Regions from separate parts of the Pseudomonas ekonensis genome, predicted to be linked through region 2. Evidence: riboswitches for the same ligand, from Rfam matches in the RefSeq annotation. Region 2 holds a riboswitch; the other holds the start of a gene.
What was found. Region 2 has a riboswitch for cobalamin ahead of cobW (cobalamin biosynthesis protein CobW). Riboswitches for the same ligand answer to the same signal wherever they lie in the genome.

Region 1: linked by a shared signal. The riboswitch ahead of cobO (cob(I)yrinic acid a,c-diamide adenosyltransferase) and the one ahead of cobW (cobalamin biosynthesis protein CobW) in region 2 are both predicted to bind cobalamin.

What each region holds. Positions count from the first base shown of each region.
Region 1 is NZ_JAHSTS010000002.1:770,382-778,238, forward strand. It holds gene bluB (5,6-dimethylbenzimidazole synthase) at 1-439, opposite strand, end outside; gene KVG96_RS16480 (cobyrinic acid a,c-diamide synthase CobB) at 436-1,803, opposite strand; gene cobO (cob(I)yrinic acid a,c-diamide adenosyltransferase) at 1,800-2,411, opposite strand; cobalamin riboswitch at 2,493-2,724, opposite strand; gene KVG96_RS16490 (hypothetical protein) at 2,891-3,475, shown strand; gene KVG96_RS16495 (PQQ-dependent sugar dehydrogenase) at 3,542-4,855, shown strand; gene KVG96_RS16500 (C40 family peptidase) at 4,983-5,519, opposite strand; gene KVG96_RS16505 (C40 family peptidase) at 5,738-6,355, opposite strand; gene hda (DnaA regulatory inactivator Hda) at 6,579-7,283, opposite strand; gene KVG96_RS16515 (AI-2E family transporter) at 7,493-7,857, opposite strand, start outside.
Region 2 is NZ_JAHSTS010000001.1:2,089,241-2,097,097, reverse strand. It holds gene cobN (cobaltochelatase subunit CobN) at 1-3,429, opposite strand, end outside; gene cobW (cobalamin biosynthesis protein CobW) at 3,433-4,500, opposite strand; cobalamin riboswitch at 4,600-4,813, opposite strand; gene KVG96_RS09345 (2OG-Fe dioxygenase family protein) at 5,161-5,913, shown strand; gene KVG96_RS09340 (PLP-dependent aminotransferase family protein) at 5,913-7,193, shown strand; gene KVG96_RS09335 (ATP-grasp domain-containing protein) at 7,190-7,857, shown strand, end outside.

The DNA.
Region 1 (7,857 bases), on a different contig from region 2:
CGGCGCGGGCGGCCAGCCACAGGTTCTGGATCGCGCAGGACAGCGACGCCAAGTCCATTTCCGGCAGCGTGCGGCGGCCGAAGATGTGCCGTTCGCGGTCGTCCCCCAACGCGGCCACCAGCACTTCGGCGCAGTCGCCGATGCCTTCGACCTTGAGCTTCATGAACTCGTCGCTGCGCTCGCCGAGGGCTTGGGCGGTGCGCACCCGCTCTTCTTCCACCAGGTTCTGGATCCGGCCGCGCAAGGTGCGATCGCTGATGCGGATGAAGCGCCACGGCTGCATCAGCCCGACGCTGGGCGCCTGATGGGCGGCCTCCAGCAGGCGGCGCAGCAGTTCGGGCTCGACCGTGCCGCCCGTGAAGTGGCGCATGTCGCGGCGTTCGGCGATGGCGCGGTAGACGGCTTCGCGTTCGGCCGGGGTGTAGGCGTTGTCGCTCATGGCCGCTGCGCGAGCAGGCTCGCTCCCACTGCGGATCGCGGTTCGTCAGGGACGGCCGCGGCCTGGCGGCCGGGCGCCAGCAACGCGGCGATCGCCGACGGATTGGACGGGAAGTAAAAGTGCACGTAGGACGCGGTCATCCGCCCTTCCCGGTACACGGCCTCGGCACCGCGCCCGCCGTTGGGGCTCAGGCCACGGGCGATGGGCGTCAGCCCGGTGGTGGTCAGGGAATGGTGGTAGGTGTGGCCGCGCAGCGTGCCTTCCGGCAGTTCGACGGCCTGCAGGGCCAGCGCCGCCAGACGCTTCTGCATCACCGCATCGCCGCTGAGCAGGCCGGCCAGTTCGGCGCGGGTGCCGCTGACGTCGGTCAGCGAGTCGAGCAGATAGAGCATGCCGCCGCATTCGGCGAGCAGCGGCTTGCCGGCGGCATGATGGGCGCGGATCGCCTCCAGCATCGGTGTGTTCTGCGCCAGCGCCTCGTGGTGCAGTTCGGGGTAGCCGCCCGGCAGATAGAGGCTGTCGGCGTCCGGCAGCGCCGCATCGCGGATCGGCGAGAAGAAGCGCAGCTCGGCGCCCATCGCCCGCAGCAGATCGAGGCTGGCGCCGTAAGTGAAGGCAAACGCCTCGTCCCGGGCGACGGCAATCCGCACGCCTTGCAGCAGGGGCTCGACCTCCAGCGGCTCGGGGGCGGCGAATTCGACCGGCGGCGGCAGCGCGACCTCGCAGCTGTCCGCCAGGGCCTGCGCAGCGGCGTCGAGGCGCAGGTCCAGGTCATTGAGCTCGCTGGCCTGCACCAGGCCCAGATGACGGCTCGGCAGCTCGATCCCGGTTTCCCGGGACAGCGCGCCGTACCAGCGCAGGCCTTCGGTGAGGCTGCCCTCCAGCAATTGCGCATGGCGCACGGTGCCGACGCGGTTGGCCAGCACCCCGGCGAACGGCAGGTCCGGCTGATAGCGCGCCAGGCCCAGGGCCAGCGCACCGAAGGTCTGGGCCATGGCGGTGCCGTCGATCACGCCCAGCACCGGCACACCGAAATGCCGCGCCAGGTCGGCGCTGGACGGCGTGCCGTCGAACAGGCCCATGACGCCTTCGATCAGGATCAGATCCGCTTCGGCGGCGGCTTCCCACAACAGGCGGCGGCTTTCCTGCTCGCCGACCATCCACATGTCCAACTGGTAGACCGGCGCACCGCTGGCGCGCTCGAGGATCATCGGGTCGAGAAAGTCCGGGCCGCACTTGAACACCCGCACCTTGCGCCCGTGATTGCGGTGCAGGCGGGCCAGCGCGGCGGTGACGGTGGTCTTGCCCTGGCCCGAGGCCGGCGCTGCGATCAGCACCGCCGGGCAGTGACGAGACTGGTTCAAAGTTCGACGCCTTTCTGCGCTTTGATCCCGGCCTGGAAGGCGTGCTTGACCATGCCCATCTCCGTGACGGTATCGGCCATCTCGATCATTTCCGGCTTGGCCGCGCGCCCCGTGACCACCACGTGCTGCATCGACGGACGGGCCTGCAGATCGCTGAGCACCTGGTCGAGGTCAAGGTAGCCGTGCTTGAGGGCGATGTTCAGTTCGTCGAGCACCACCAGCCCGATGGACGGATCGCGCAGCATCTGCCGGGAGACCTCCCACGCGGCTTCGGCGGCGGCGATGTCGCGCTGACGGTCCTGGGTTTCCCAGGTGAAACCTTCGCCCATCACATGAAAACGCACCTGCTCGGGGAATCGGCGAAAAAACAGTTCCTCGCCCGTGCTGTTGCGGCCCTTGATGAACTGCACCACGCCGCACTGCATGCCGTGGCCCATGGCGCGGGCAAGCATGCCGAACGCCGAGCTGCTCTTGCCCTTGCCGTTGCCGGTGAGCACCAGCAACAGGCCGCATTCGTTCGGCGAATTGGCGATGCGCTCGTCGATCACGGCTTTTTTGCGCTGCATGCGCGCCAGGTGGCGCTCGTCACGCTCGGTGGTGTCAGTCATGGGGGAGCTCTCCGTTGAGGCTGGGTAACGGCGGGCGGGCACAAGAATAGACGGCGGCAAGCCTGGCATCGCCCACCGTGATGCCGTTGGATGGATCAGGCCGGTCTCCGGGCTCATGAGCGGCGCAAGGCCAGGCTGCGCGCCTTCCCGCGTCTTCGGACGCAGTGGCATCAGGCACAGCTTTCACTCATTTACCGTTGCGGGGGCAGCGCCGGGATCGCGGTCGCTCCACTGTGGACATGCGACCCTCACCGGCTTCCCTGTTTCACTCTGTCGACAGCCGCCACAGAGCACCTGAAACAAGCCGCGAAGGTTAGAGGGTTGGGGGTGGAGCGTCAAATGAAGCGGGGCTGCGGCGACGAAAAAATGCCGCCGATCAATTAACTGACGCCAATCTTGTGCCACACTGCCATGAGTGATATCAAAGAGCCATGCTTTTTGACTGCAGAGAGCACATCACAATAACAAGGGAGAGCACCATGCAAGGCATGATCATCAGCAATCCGCGGCTGGAATTCCTGCGCCCGGTGCTGGAACGCTGGTTTGACTGTATCGACCGCTACAACACCGTGCGCGGCGACAACGACACCCCCTACTGGCACGACGAAAAGGCCAACCTGGGCCTGCTCTCCGCCGCCGCGTGGATGGCCGAGCTGGTGACGCTGCGCGACACCGCCACCCGCAAGCAGAACGAGGACGGCGAACGCAACGCCCGCGCCGACCTGTTCCTGGCCGGCACCGACGACCGTGCCTACATCCAGGCCACCCAGCGCTGGCCCCGGGTCAACAGCCTCAACCTGACCCAGGCGCTGCACGACATCACCAGCGACGCCAAGCGCATCAGCTACGCCAGCGACCTCAAGCTCGGCTGCCTGTTCGTTTCGCCGCAGAAGGCCCAGCACAGCGCCAGCCCCGAAGAGCTTCAGGACATGGTCGACGACCTGCAGAAGGAACACACCTGTGCCGTGGCCTGGTACTTCCCTTACGCCTACCGCAAATTGCGCAGCGAAGCGGGCAACTACCACCCCGGCATCGCCGTGCTGTTCAAGGAGGCCCGCGGCTGAGCGCTTGAACCATCGGGGTCGCCCATGCCTCTATGATTGGGAATGCATTCATAGGGAAGACAAGCAATGCGCAAGCCCCCGTTCATTTTCGTCATCGCGGTTGCCGCAGGCCTTGCCGCCTGCGGCGAAACCTCAAGCCTGCAAGTCTCCGACGGCACCGGCCCGTCGCCCAAACTGCCCGAACCGAACAAGACCCTGATCCCGACGGTGCACATCGCCCCGGCGGTGGGCTGGCCGAGCGGCGCCAAACCGACGCCGGCGGCAGGCACCCGGGTGGCGGCGTTCGCCGAAAACCTCGACCACCCGCGCTGGCTCTACGTGCTGCCCAACGGCGACGTGCTGGTGGCGGAGACCAACGCTCCGCCCAAACCCGATGACGGCAGCGGCCTGAAGGGCTGGATCACCAAAAAGGTCATGGGCCGCGCCGGCGCCGGCGTGCCGAGCGCGAACCGCATCACCCTGCTGCGCGACGCCGATCATGACGGCGTGGCGGAAACCCGCACGGTCTTCCTGCAAAACCTCAACTCGCCGTTCGGCATGACCCTGGTCGGCAACGACCTGTATGTCGCCGACACCGATCGCCTGCTGCGCTTTGACTACGAACCCGGCGCGACCGAAATCAAGTCGCAACCGATCAAAGTCACCGACCTGCCCGGCGGCACGCTGAACCACCACTGGACGAAGAACGTCATCGCCAGCCAGGACGGCAGCAAGCTCTACGTCACCGTCGGTTCGAACAGCAACGTCGGCGAAAACGGCCTGGATCAGGAACAAGGCCGGGCTGCCATCTGGGAGGTGGACCGCGCCACGGGCAACCACCGCATCTTCGCTTCGGGCATCCGCAACCCCAATGGCCTGGCTTGGGAACCGCGAACCGGCGCCTTGTGGACGGCCGTCAACGAGCGCGACGAAATTGGCAGCGACCTGGTGCCCGACTACATCACCTCAGTCATGGACGGCGGCTTCTATGGCTGGCCGTTCAGCTACTACGGTCAGCACGTCGACGTGCGCGTGCAGCCGCAGAACATGGATCTGGTGGCGAAGGCCATCGCCCCTGACTACGCCGTCGGCCCCCACACCGCTTCGCTGGGCCTGGCCTTCGCCGAAGGCAACCGACTGCCGGCGGCATTCAAGGAAGGAGCGTTCATCGGACAGCACGGCTCATGGAACCGCAAGCCCCTCAGCGGCTACAAGGTGATCTTCGTTCCGTTCGCCAACGGCAAGCCGAACGGCGCACCGGTGGATGTGCTGACCGGATTCCTCGACAAGGACGAGAACGCCATGGGCCGCCCGGTGGGCGTGGCGGTCGACCGGCAAGGCGGCCTGCTGGTGGCCGACGACGTGGGGAACAAAGTGTGGCGCGTGTCTGCGGCCCGGTGAATCTCCGAGACCCCAAAAACCACTGTAGGAGCGAGCCTGCTCGCGATGGCGGTCTGTCAGCTGACCTGGAAGTCGGCTGGGCGGACACCATCGCGAGCAGGCTCGCTCCTACAGGTCGTCTTGGCGGCTAAGGGTTGTGCGCCAGGTGCTCCGGCTGCAGGACGCGCTTGGCGCTCAGGTACGCCTTCTGCCAATAGGCCTTGGACAAGCTGTCCAGCTTCACCGTGCCGCCGGTGGCCGGCGCATGGACGAAGCGCCCTTCCCCGACATAGATCCCCGCATGGCTGACCTGGGAGCCGCCGTTGGTGGCGAAGAAAATCAGGTCGCCGGTCTGCAGCCCTTCCTTGCCGACGTTCGGCGCCTGCATCACGATCATCTCCCGCGTGGAACGCGGCAAGGAGATGCCGGCGGCGTCGCGGTAGACGAAGCCGATCAGGCCACTGCAATCGAAGCCCGAGTCCGGCGTGTTGCCGCCCCAGCGATAAGGCGTGCCGACCAGGCCGAGCGCGCGGAACAGCACGTCTTCGGCAGCCGGAGAAAAGTTTTGGGAGGAGCCGAACACGATCGGCGTGCGCACCACCGGCGCGGGCGGCGGCGTGCGGCTGGCGCAGCCGCTGAGCAGCGCTGCGAACATCATCAAGGCGAGGCGGGCCGACATCGTCATAAGCAGAACATCCTGATCTGGCTGCGGCTTTCACTGCCGATTCGACAGAAAACAAAACCGCCTGCGTCGGGACGCAGGCGGTTTGCCATCAAAGTAGATCAGAATTCTAGCGGCTACGCGGCAAACTTCAAGTAAGACTTTAACTTCACCTTGTAAAGTTTACGTCTACTGACTGGCCGCGACCGTTTGTCGCCACGAACGCGGCGACAAGGGAGGCATCACTTGCGGGCGGTGACCACGGTCGGCGCCATCGCCAAGGCGCGCTTGGCCTCGATGAAGGACTTGCTCCAGTAGCTGTCACCCAGGCTGTCGATGCGCACACCGCCGCTGCGGCGGCTGCTGGAGTGGATGAACTGGTTGTCGCCCAGGTAGATGCCTGCGTGGCTCACACGGCCGCGACGGCCGTTGGTGGCGAAGAACAGCAGGTCACCCGGCTCGAGGTTGCCGCGCGAGACTTGCGGGGCATCCACGTTGATCATTTCGCGGGTGGAGCGTGGCAGGTTCATGCCGGCCTCTTCGCGGAAGAGGTAGCCGATGAAACCGCTGCAATCGAAGCCGGCTTCGGAGGTGCCGCCGAAACGGTAACGGGTACCGATCAGGGACATGCCGCGCTCAAGGATGCTGTCGGCCAGGACCGGCAGTTGGTAAGGCTTCTTGCCGTTGAAGTCGGCCAGTTCCTTTTCGGTGTCCAGCTCTTCCTGGTAAATGACGGAAGACTGAGCGGTAGCGGAATTCTTGTACTGCTGTTGCTGCTCTTGAACAGGTGAATGAGCAGCGCAACCGAACAGCAGGGTGACGAGTGCGAGAGGCACGAGGGGTGCGAAGCGCTTTAGCATGGGCACGACCGTGGCTGAAGTTGTAAAGAAGCCGAGACTATGCCCGCTATCGGCCTCATTTGCAAATTCAATCGATCTTTTTGTGACTTCCCGGTTTCTCGTTTACATCTAAGCGCTTAAGCCTATTTGAATCGATACGCAGCCTGAGCAGCGCTCAGGAAAGCGGGTTTTCTGGCGCCTGAAATCTGCCGAACCGGGCTGAAAGCCGCGGCCTTGAAGGCTTTCACCAGCCCAGGGTTTCTTTCAGGAAAGGGATGGTCAACTTGCGCTGGGCCTGCAGCGAAGCCTGGTCGAGCTGCTCCAGCAGGTCGAACAGCGCGCTCATGCTGCGGGTGCCCCGGGTCAGGATGAAATGGCCGACTTCGTCGGTCAGGTGCAGGCCACGGCGGGATGCGCGCAATTGCAATGCACGCAGCTTGTCTTCATCGGAAAGGGGGCGCATCTGGAACACCAGCGCCAGGGTCAGGCGGGATTTCAGGTCGGCCAGCTTCACCGGCAGTTCGCGAGGAGACGTCGAGGCGGCGATCAACAAGCGCCGGCCGCTGTCGCGCAGGCGGTTGAACAGGTGAAACAGCGCCTCTTCCCAGTCCGCCTTGCCCGCCACCGCTTGCAGGTCGTCCAGACAAACCAGTTCGTACTGCTCAAGGTGATCGAGGATCTCGATGCCGCGGTCCATCAGCTCCGCCAGCGGCAGGTAGACCGCCGGCTCCCCCATCTGCTCGAAACGCAGGCAGGCGGCCTGCAACAGATGCGTACGCCCTACCCCATGCTTGCCCCACAGATAGATCAGGCTTTCGGTCCAACCGGCGTCGGCTTCGCAGAGGCGCTCGACATAGCCGAGTGCAGCGGCATTGGCGCCTGGGTAGTAGTTGATGAAGGTGGCGTCGTCACGCAGACGCACACCTAGGGGCAGCTGAATCGGTTTCATGCTGACTGAACGGTCCCCGAGGAACCATTAGTGACCTCTGTGTAAAGTGTGCGAAGTTTATACCCGTGAAGCGGAGCGCACAATCCGACAGACCCCAAGCAAAATCAAAGGTTTGCGTTAACACCTTGGTTTCATGGCAGTTTCTCTGGCGGCTGCGCCTGCATGAGCCGGGCCAACCCGGCGATCCGCCGGGCAGCCCGCCGCTCGCGTCACAATTCAGGTTCGTCCACGCCGCTGTAGATCTCCGAGTCCTTGTACAGGTCATGGACATGCCGCACCAGCACCATGATCACCGCCGCCACCGGCAACGCCAGGAGCACGCCGGTGAAGCCGAACAGCTCGCCGCCGGCCAGGATCGCAAAGATCACCGCCACCGGATGCAGGCCGATCCGGTCCCCCACCAGCAACGGCGTCAGCACCATCCCTTCCAGCGCCTGCCCGACCATGAACACCGCGACGATCCCGATCATCGGATACAGCTCGCCGCCGAACTGGAACAGCCCGGCGATCAACGCCGAACCGATGCCGATCACGAAGCCCATGTACGGCACGATCGCCGCCAGCCCCGCAATCA
Region 2 (7,857 bases):
CTCGCCGCGCAGGCTCTCCACCGCCGCGAGCATGCCGCCCTGGAACTGGTAGTAGTCGTTGGAGTCGAGCAGGTCGTGCTCGCGGTTGTCCTGGTTGTGCAGCACCGCCTGCACCTGGCTCAGGCGCCGGGCGAACCGCTCCCGGGCGGCGGTGCCTTCGTCGGACCCGCCGTAGGCGTAGGCCCCCCAGTTCAGGTAGACCTCGGCCAGATCCTCGCGGGTCTGCCACAGCCGCGCATCGATGGCGCCCTGCACGCCCGCGCCATAGGCGCCGGGCTTGGCGCCGAAGATCCGCCAGCCGGCCTGGCGCCGGGCGGCCTCTTCGTCCAGCCCCGACTGCACCAGCGCTTCACGTTCGGCGCGCACCTTGGCGGCCAGCGGGTTGAGGTCGTCCGGTTCGTCGAGTTCGGCCACCGCCTGCACGGCGGCGTCGAACAGGCGGATCAGGTTGGCGAAGGCATCGCGGAAGAACCCGGACACCCGCAGCGTCACGTCGACCCGGGGCCGGTCGAGCAGGCTCAGCGGCAGGATCTCGAAATCGTCCACCCGCTGGCTGCCGGTGGCCCACACCGGGCGCACGCCCATCAGCGCCATGGCCTGGGCGATGTCGTCGCCGCCGGTGCGCATGGTTGCCGTGCCCCACACTGACAGGCCGATCTGGCGCAGGTGGTCGCCGTGGTCCTGCAGATGCCGTTCAAGGATCAGGCTGGCGGACTGGAAGCCGATGCGCCACGCGGTGGTGGTCGGCAGGTTGCGCACGTCCACCGAATAGAAGTTGCGCCCGGTGGGCAGCACATCGAGGCGGCCGCGGCTCGGCGCGCCGCTGGGGCCGGCGGGCACGAAGCGGCCGTCCAGGGCATCGAGCAGGCCACGCATCTCCGCAGGGCCGCAGGCGTCCAGGCGCGGGGCGATGACCTCGCGAAGACTCGTCAGGATCTCATTGACCGGCGCCCACCGAGGTTCCTTTGGAGGTGAATCGGTTGAGCCTTCAACATTGCGTTCGACCGGTACGCCGCTGTCGCGGGCAAACCCGCCCCCACAGGGAGACGGCGTCGTCGAGGCGATCAATTGGGCGGCGAACAGCTCCAGGCGTTCGCGGGTGTCGCCGCAGGTGCGCCAAGCCTCGTCGCTGACCGCTTGCAGTTCATCCGGACGCGGCCCGGCCCACGGCTCGGCCAGCGCGCAGTCCAACGGGTCGAAACCCAGCCCGAACGCTTTGGCCAACGCCCGCAGCAGGCTCGACTGCGCGCCCTTGCCGTCGCCCCGCGGGATGCGCAGCAAGGCCAGCAACGTATCGGTGCGCAGCGGTCCGGTGGGCGACTCGCCGAACACGTGCAGGCCGTCGCGGATCTGCGATTCCTTCAGGTCGCACAGGTAGGTGTCCAGACGCGGCAGCCACACCGCCGCATCCGCATCGCTGTCGAGCGCGGCGTCCAGTTGCAGTTCGCGGTCGATCTGCGTCTCGCGCACCAGTTGCAGGATGTCGCGCTGCAGTTCGCGGGCGCGGCGCGGGTCGAGCAGTTGCGCTTCGTAGTACTCGTCCGCCAGCAACTCCAGGTTGCGCAGCGGGCCGTAGGTTTCGGCGCGGGTCAGCGGCGGCATCAGGTGGTCGATGATCACCGCCTGCGTGCGGCGCTTGGCCTGGGCGCCCTCGCCCGGGTCGTTGACGATGAACGGATAGATGTTCGGCAATGGCCCGAGCAATGCGTCCGGCCAGCACTGGTCGGACAGTCCCACGCCTTTGCCCGGCAGCCATTCGAGGTTGCCGTGCTTGCCGACGTGGATCAGTGCGTGGGCGCCGTAGGTGCGGCGCAGCCAGAAATAGAACGCGAGATAGCCGTGGGGCGGCACCAGGTCCGGGTCGTGGTACACCGCGCTCGGATCCACCTGATAGCCCCGCGCCGGCTGGATGCCGACAAAGGTCAGGCCAAAGCGCAGGCCCGCGACCATCATGCGATTGTCACGGCACATCGGGTCTTGCTGCGGCGTGCCCCAGCGCTCCAGCACCGCTGCGCGGTTGGCGTCGGGCAAGGCGTCGAACATCGCCAGGTATTCGTCCATATCCAGGCTTTGCGCGCAAGGACGCTGGTCGAGGGTGTCCAGGTCGTTGCTAACGCCGCCGCCGAGCAACCGGCGGATCAAGTCGGTGCCGCTGGCCGGGAGTTCGGCGGGCAACGGATAGCCGCTCTGGTGAAGCGCCCGGAGGATGTTCAGGGCCGCCGCCGGGGTATCCAGGCCGACGCCGTTGCCGATGCGCCCGTCCCGGGTCGGGTAGTTGGCCAGGATCAGGGCCACGCGCTTTTCGCGGTTCGGCACACGGGCCAGGTCAGCCCAGCGCCGCGCCAGTTCGGCGACGAAATCCATGCGCTCCGGTTGCGCCCGATAGCAGACGACGTCCGACTGGCTGCGCTCGCTGCGCCAGGCCAGATCCTTGAAGCTGATCGGCCGGCTGATGATCCGCCCGTCCAGCTCAGGCAAGGCGATGTGCATCGCCAGATCCCGCGGGCCCAGGCCCTGCTCGCTGGCGCGCCAGCCGGGCTCGTTGTCCTGGGCGCAGATGGCCTGGATCACCGGGATGTCGCGGCGGAACGGCCGCAGGTGCGGCGCTTCCGGGCTCGACTGGGCGAACCCGGTGGTGTTGAGGATCACGCCGGTTTCGGTTTCGTCCAGCCAGTCCTCGACCACCGTCAGGCAGCCGGGCTCCTTGAGGCTCGCCACCGCGATGGGCAACGGGTTGAGCCCAGCCGCCTGCAAGCGCTGGCAGAACACATCGATGAACGCGGTGTTGGCCGCCTGCAAATGCGAGCGGTAAAACAGCACCGCCGCCACCGGCCGGCCGGCTTGCCAATCGGCCTGCCAGTCGCCCAGGGCGGCGGTGCTTTTGTGCGGGTGATAGATCGCCGTGCGCGGCAGCGCCTGCGGCTCGCCCCAGGCGTAGGGGCGATCCAGCCAGCGGTTGGCCAGGCAACGGAAGAAGTCCAGCGCATTGCCCAGGCCGCCCTGGCGCAGGAATTGCCAGAGCCGGTCGCGGTCCTCCGCGCCGACGGTGCTCAGGCCGCTGAGCTCCGGGTCGGGCCGGTCGTCGCCCGGCACCAGGATCACCTGCACCCCGCGCCCGGCCAGTTCCACCAGGCGCTCGACGCCGTAGCGCCAATAGGCGATGCCGCCGTGCAGCGAAATCAGAATGACTTTGGCGTGGCGCAGCACTTCGTCGACGTACAGATCGACCGAGGCATGGTTCTGCACCTGCATCGGGTTGGCCAGGCGCAGGCTCGGATAGTCGTCCGGCAGCTGCTGTGCGGCTTCGGCGAGCAGCGCCAGGCTGGAATCGCCGCTGCACAGGATCACCAGCTCGGCGGGGGTCTGTCCAAGGTCGGCAATGTTGTCATCCGACACGAAACCGCCGGGCTGGGTCCTGAGCAGGTGCATGGCTTACACGCTGAGCGCGGCGCGCAGTTGCGCTTCGAGCCGGGCGGCGTCCAGTTTCTGGCCGATCAGCACCAGACGGGTGATGCGCGCCTCGTCTGCGCCCCACTGGCGGTCGAAGTGCTTGTCGAAACGGGTGCCCACGCCCTGGATCAGCAGACGCATCGGCTTGTTCGGGATCGCCGCGAAGCCCTTGACCCGCAGGATGCCGTGCTGAACCACCAGTTGGGTCAGGGCATCGAGCAGCAGGCTTTCGTCGGCTTGCGGCAGTTCGATGGAAATCGAATCGAAGGCGTCGTGATCGTGGTCGTCGTGGTCATCGCCGTCATGGTGATGATCGTGATGGCTGTGGCGACCGTCGATGTGCTCCTCGGAGCCGGCGCCCAGGCCGATCAGCACGTCCAGCGGCAGGCGGCCGTTGCTGGCTTCGACGATCTTGACCGCCGGCGGCAGCTCTTCGGCGACTTCCAGGCGCACGCGGGCCAGGTCTTCGGCGCTGGCCTGGTCGGCCTTGTTGAGGATGACCAGGTCGGCGCTGGCCAGTTGGTCGGCGAACAGCTCGTGCAGCGGCGATTCGTGGTCCAGGTTCGGGTCGAGCTTGCGCTGGGCGTCGACCTGGTCCGGGAACGCGGCGAAGGTGCCGGCGGCCACGGCCGGGCTGTCGACCACGGTGATCACCGCGTCGACGGTGCAGGCGTTGCGGATTTCCGGCCACTGGAAGGCCTGCACCAGCGGCTTGGGCAGCGCCAGGCCGGAGGTTTCGATCAGGATGTGGTCGAGGTCGCCGCGACGGGCCACCAGCTCGCGCATCACCGGGAAGAACTCTTCCTGCACCGTGCAGCACAGGCAGCCGTTGGCCAGTTCGTAGACGCGGCCGGTGGCCTCTTCTTCGGTGCAGCCGATGGTGCACTGCTTGAGGATTTCGCCGTCGATGCCCAGTTCGCCGAACTCGTTGACGATCACCGCGATGCGGCGGCCCTGGGCGTTGTCGAGCATGTGCCGCAGCAGGGTGGTCTTGCCCGAGCCGAGGAAGCCGGTGACGATGGTGACGGGGAGTTTGGCCAGTGTTTTCATCGGATGCCCTTTGGCGAGGTGGCGGGCATGCGGGACGAGAGCCGGCGACGCACTTGCGCGCCGGGAGCGTTCGCCACCGGATCACCCCGCCCGGTTGTAGTGAGAATCTGTGTCGAGGCAGGTCTCCTGGCTGACGGCGCGCCGGCCTCGGGGCCTGGCATCCGCTGCGCCTTCCCGCGGGCCTGTTGAAGCAGGCTTGCAGTGGCATGGCAGCGAACAACACCGTTCACAGTTGCGGGGGCAGCCGCGGCTTGGACCGCGTTCCCTTCTTAGCTTCGGCAGCCGCCGAAGAACCTCGAAAGCGCAAGGCTACGCATGGTCGGCAGGCGGGTCAATGTCTGGTGCATTATCGTTATATGGACTTCATTTATTCATATATTGGTCGCGACCTTTTCTCATTTGAAAAGTTCAACGTAAGTTATTTCCTACAAGTTCACAAAACAGAAACTTTTCCTACACCCCGCTTTCCCTCGGACTAGAGCGTCCGAACAGCAGAATTACATATCTTTACAAAAACAGAATTGATAATTCAAAACAGGAAATGAACCATGAAGCCACATAAGGAATATGTATTACATAAGAAAGGAATTCTTGCATGCCTGATTATCGTCAGTGTCCGCGCCTGTCTATTCCTCTGAAACCCGCCTGCGTGCCTGCGCCATGAGCGCCGGTAGCGCCATCGGGCATCCGGGCAGTGCCGTGCTGTTCGAACTGTCCGAGCGGCTGCGCAACGACCATTACGCCGACAGCGCCGTTTTTCCGGCGGCGCAGGTGGCGTCTTTGGGCCGCGAAGCGTGCCGCGCCTTCGACCGCACCTGGGACAACCTGCCGCCGGACACCTACCTGAACGCAGAGAACGGCCGCCGCGAGCGGCGCATCTGCAAGTTCGAGTACCGCCAGCGGGAACGCCACTGGACGCCCCTCGACGACTGCCATTTCTTCCAGGCCCAGGCCCATAACCCGCTGCTGGGCGGCGTCCAGCGCACCTATGCGCACAGCGAGCCGGCCTTCACCGCATCGCCCGTGCTGCGCAGCCTGCTGGCGGCGGACCTGGCGCTGATGGACCTGGCGGTCGGCCACCGCGACTGGCTGGTGACCTGCCATCAGTTCCGCATCCTGTGCGACGAATCCCGCGACGGCCAGGCCACCCCCGAAGGCCGTCACCGCGACGGCCACGATTTCGTCTTTCAGCACCTGATCCAGCGCCAGCACGTCATCGGCGGCGAAAGCCGGATATTCAATGAAAACGGCGACAATGTTTTCAGCGCAACTTTGACGAACTACCTGGAAACCGTCGTATTGAATGACCGAATACTTCTGCATGAAGTTTCCCCACTGCAGAAGTTAGGCATTAGTTCAAATCGCAGCACTCGCGACATGTTGATCATCGACTTCGACCTGGCGGATTACTAATGAACCATTCAACTTATGCAGTGCCCTCCGTCGCGCCCAGCGCGCACAGTTTCATTATCGAACAGTTCGAAGAGGCATTGGCGCGCCGAACTTCGACAGTGTCCCTGACCGCCAATGAAAATGTGCTGTCCGACACGGCCCGGGCATTGGGGCAAAACCGCCATTACGACCGTTACCTGTTCAACGTCCGGCCGATCGCCGGCCAGCGCTACGCCGCCGAGTTCGGCGGGATGCAGGTCGAGCACTTTCCGGAGGTCGAAACGCTGAAGGCGCTCGCGACCCGGGCCGCGCAGACGATGTTCAACGCCGAGTTCGTCGAGTACCGCGTGCTGTCCGGCGTCCATTGCACCTTGAGCGTGCTGGCGGCGCTGAGCGTGCCGGGGGACATCGTCATGTCCCTGGCGCCCGAGAGCGGCGGCCATTTCGCCACCGGGCCGCTGGTGCAGAAGATCGGCCGGCAGAGCGTGTTTTTCGGGCTCGGCACGGACGGCCAGATCGATCTCGACGCCTTCGATGCGCAACTTCAGGCACTCGGGCAACCGCCGGCCGCCGTGCTGCTCGACCACGGCCTCACCACCCGGGCGATCGCCGTCAGGCCGCTGCGCAAGCTGCTCAACCGGCGCGGCCTCGACCGCACGCTGATCATCTGCGACGCCTCCCACACGCTGGGGCTGATCGCCGGCCAGGCCTACCCCAACCCGCTCGATGAAGGCGCGGACATCCTCCAGGGCAACACCCACAAATCCCTGCCGGGCCCGCACCGGGCGCTGATCGTCTGCCGACGCGCCGACCTGGCCCGGCAGATCGAACACAACGTCGGGGGTGCGCTGGTGTCCTCCCCCAACCTGCCCGGCCTGCTGCAACTGTTCGTCACCCTGATGGAGATGGAGCGCCACGGCCAGGCCTACGCCGAACGCATGTGCGCCAACGCCCGCCAGTTGCACGCTGCGCTGGCCGGGCTGCCGGGCTGGACGGCGCACGCCACCGACACCCATATGCTGCTGCTCGAAGGCGCCTTCAGCCAGCACGCGGCGCAGCAGCTCAACGAACTGGGGATACGGGTCAACAACAAGCGCATCGACGGACGCGACTGCCTGCGTTTCGGCGTACAGGAAATCACCCGCCTGGGGATCGCCGGCGAAGACCTGGACGCCCTCGCCCACATCATCCGCAACGTGCTGACGGACAGCGTCAACGCCGCCGACCGCATCCGCCTGGCCCACATCTGTCACCGGTTGAACCGGGTTCACTACAGTTTCGACGAGGAGTCCTGCCGATGAGCGCAGCCGCTTGCCTGATTGTCGGCAACATCCGCGACGGCGAATACGAAGGCCTGATCGCCGCAGGCATCACGCCGCTGCTGATCGCCGACAGCCGCGCCACCAGCAAGATCGCCGACGCGGCCAAGGTGCCGCCGGTAGCCCGTTACGACTTTTCCAAAGGCCTGACCCCGGAACTGATCGACCTGACCCAACGCCTGCTCGATGAGCACGGCTTCACCAGTGTGCTGAACTTCCGAGAAGGCTATGTCGCCGTCACGGGCCGCCTGTGCGCGGCGGTGCCGGCCCTGGCGCACCTGCACCGCAACGTCGAGCACACGCTGGACAAGGTGCTGCAGCGCCAGCGCTTCCAGGCGTCGGCCAACCCTGACCTGCAGGTGATCTCCCGCGAAACGGGCATCGACGAACTGCTCGCCGCACCCGATGCGCTGCCCTACCCGTTCGTCCTGAAGCCTTCGAACCTGTACAGCAGCCTGTTCGTGCGCTGCATCCGCGACCGCCAGGAACTGCTGGACTACAGCCGCCGCGAATGGCCGGCGCTGCAACGCTACGTCGCCGGCAAACAGCGGGAGACCGACCAGCTGCTGCTGGAGGAATACCTGCACGGCTCCAACCATTCCATCGATTGCGCCATCGGTCCTGACGGCAACATCAGCAGCTTTCC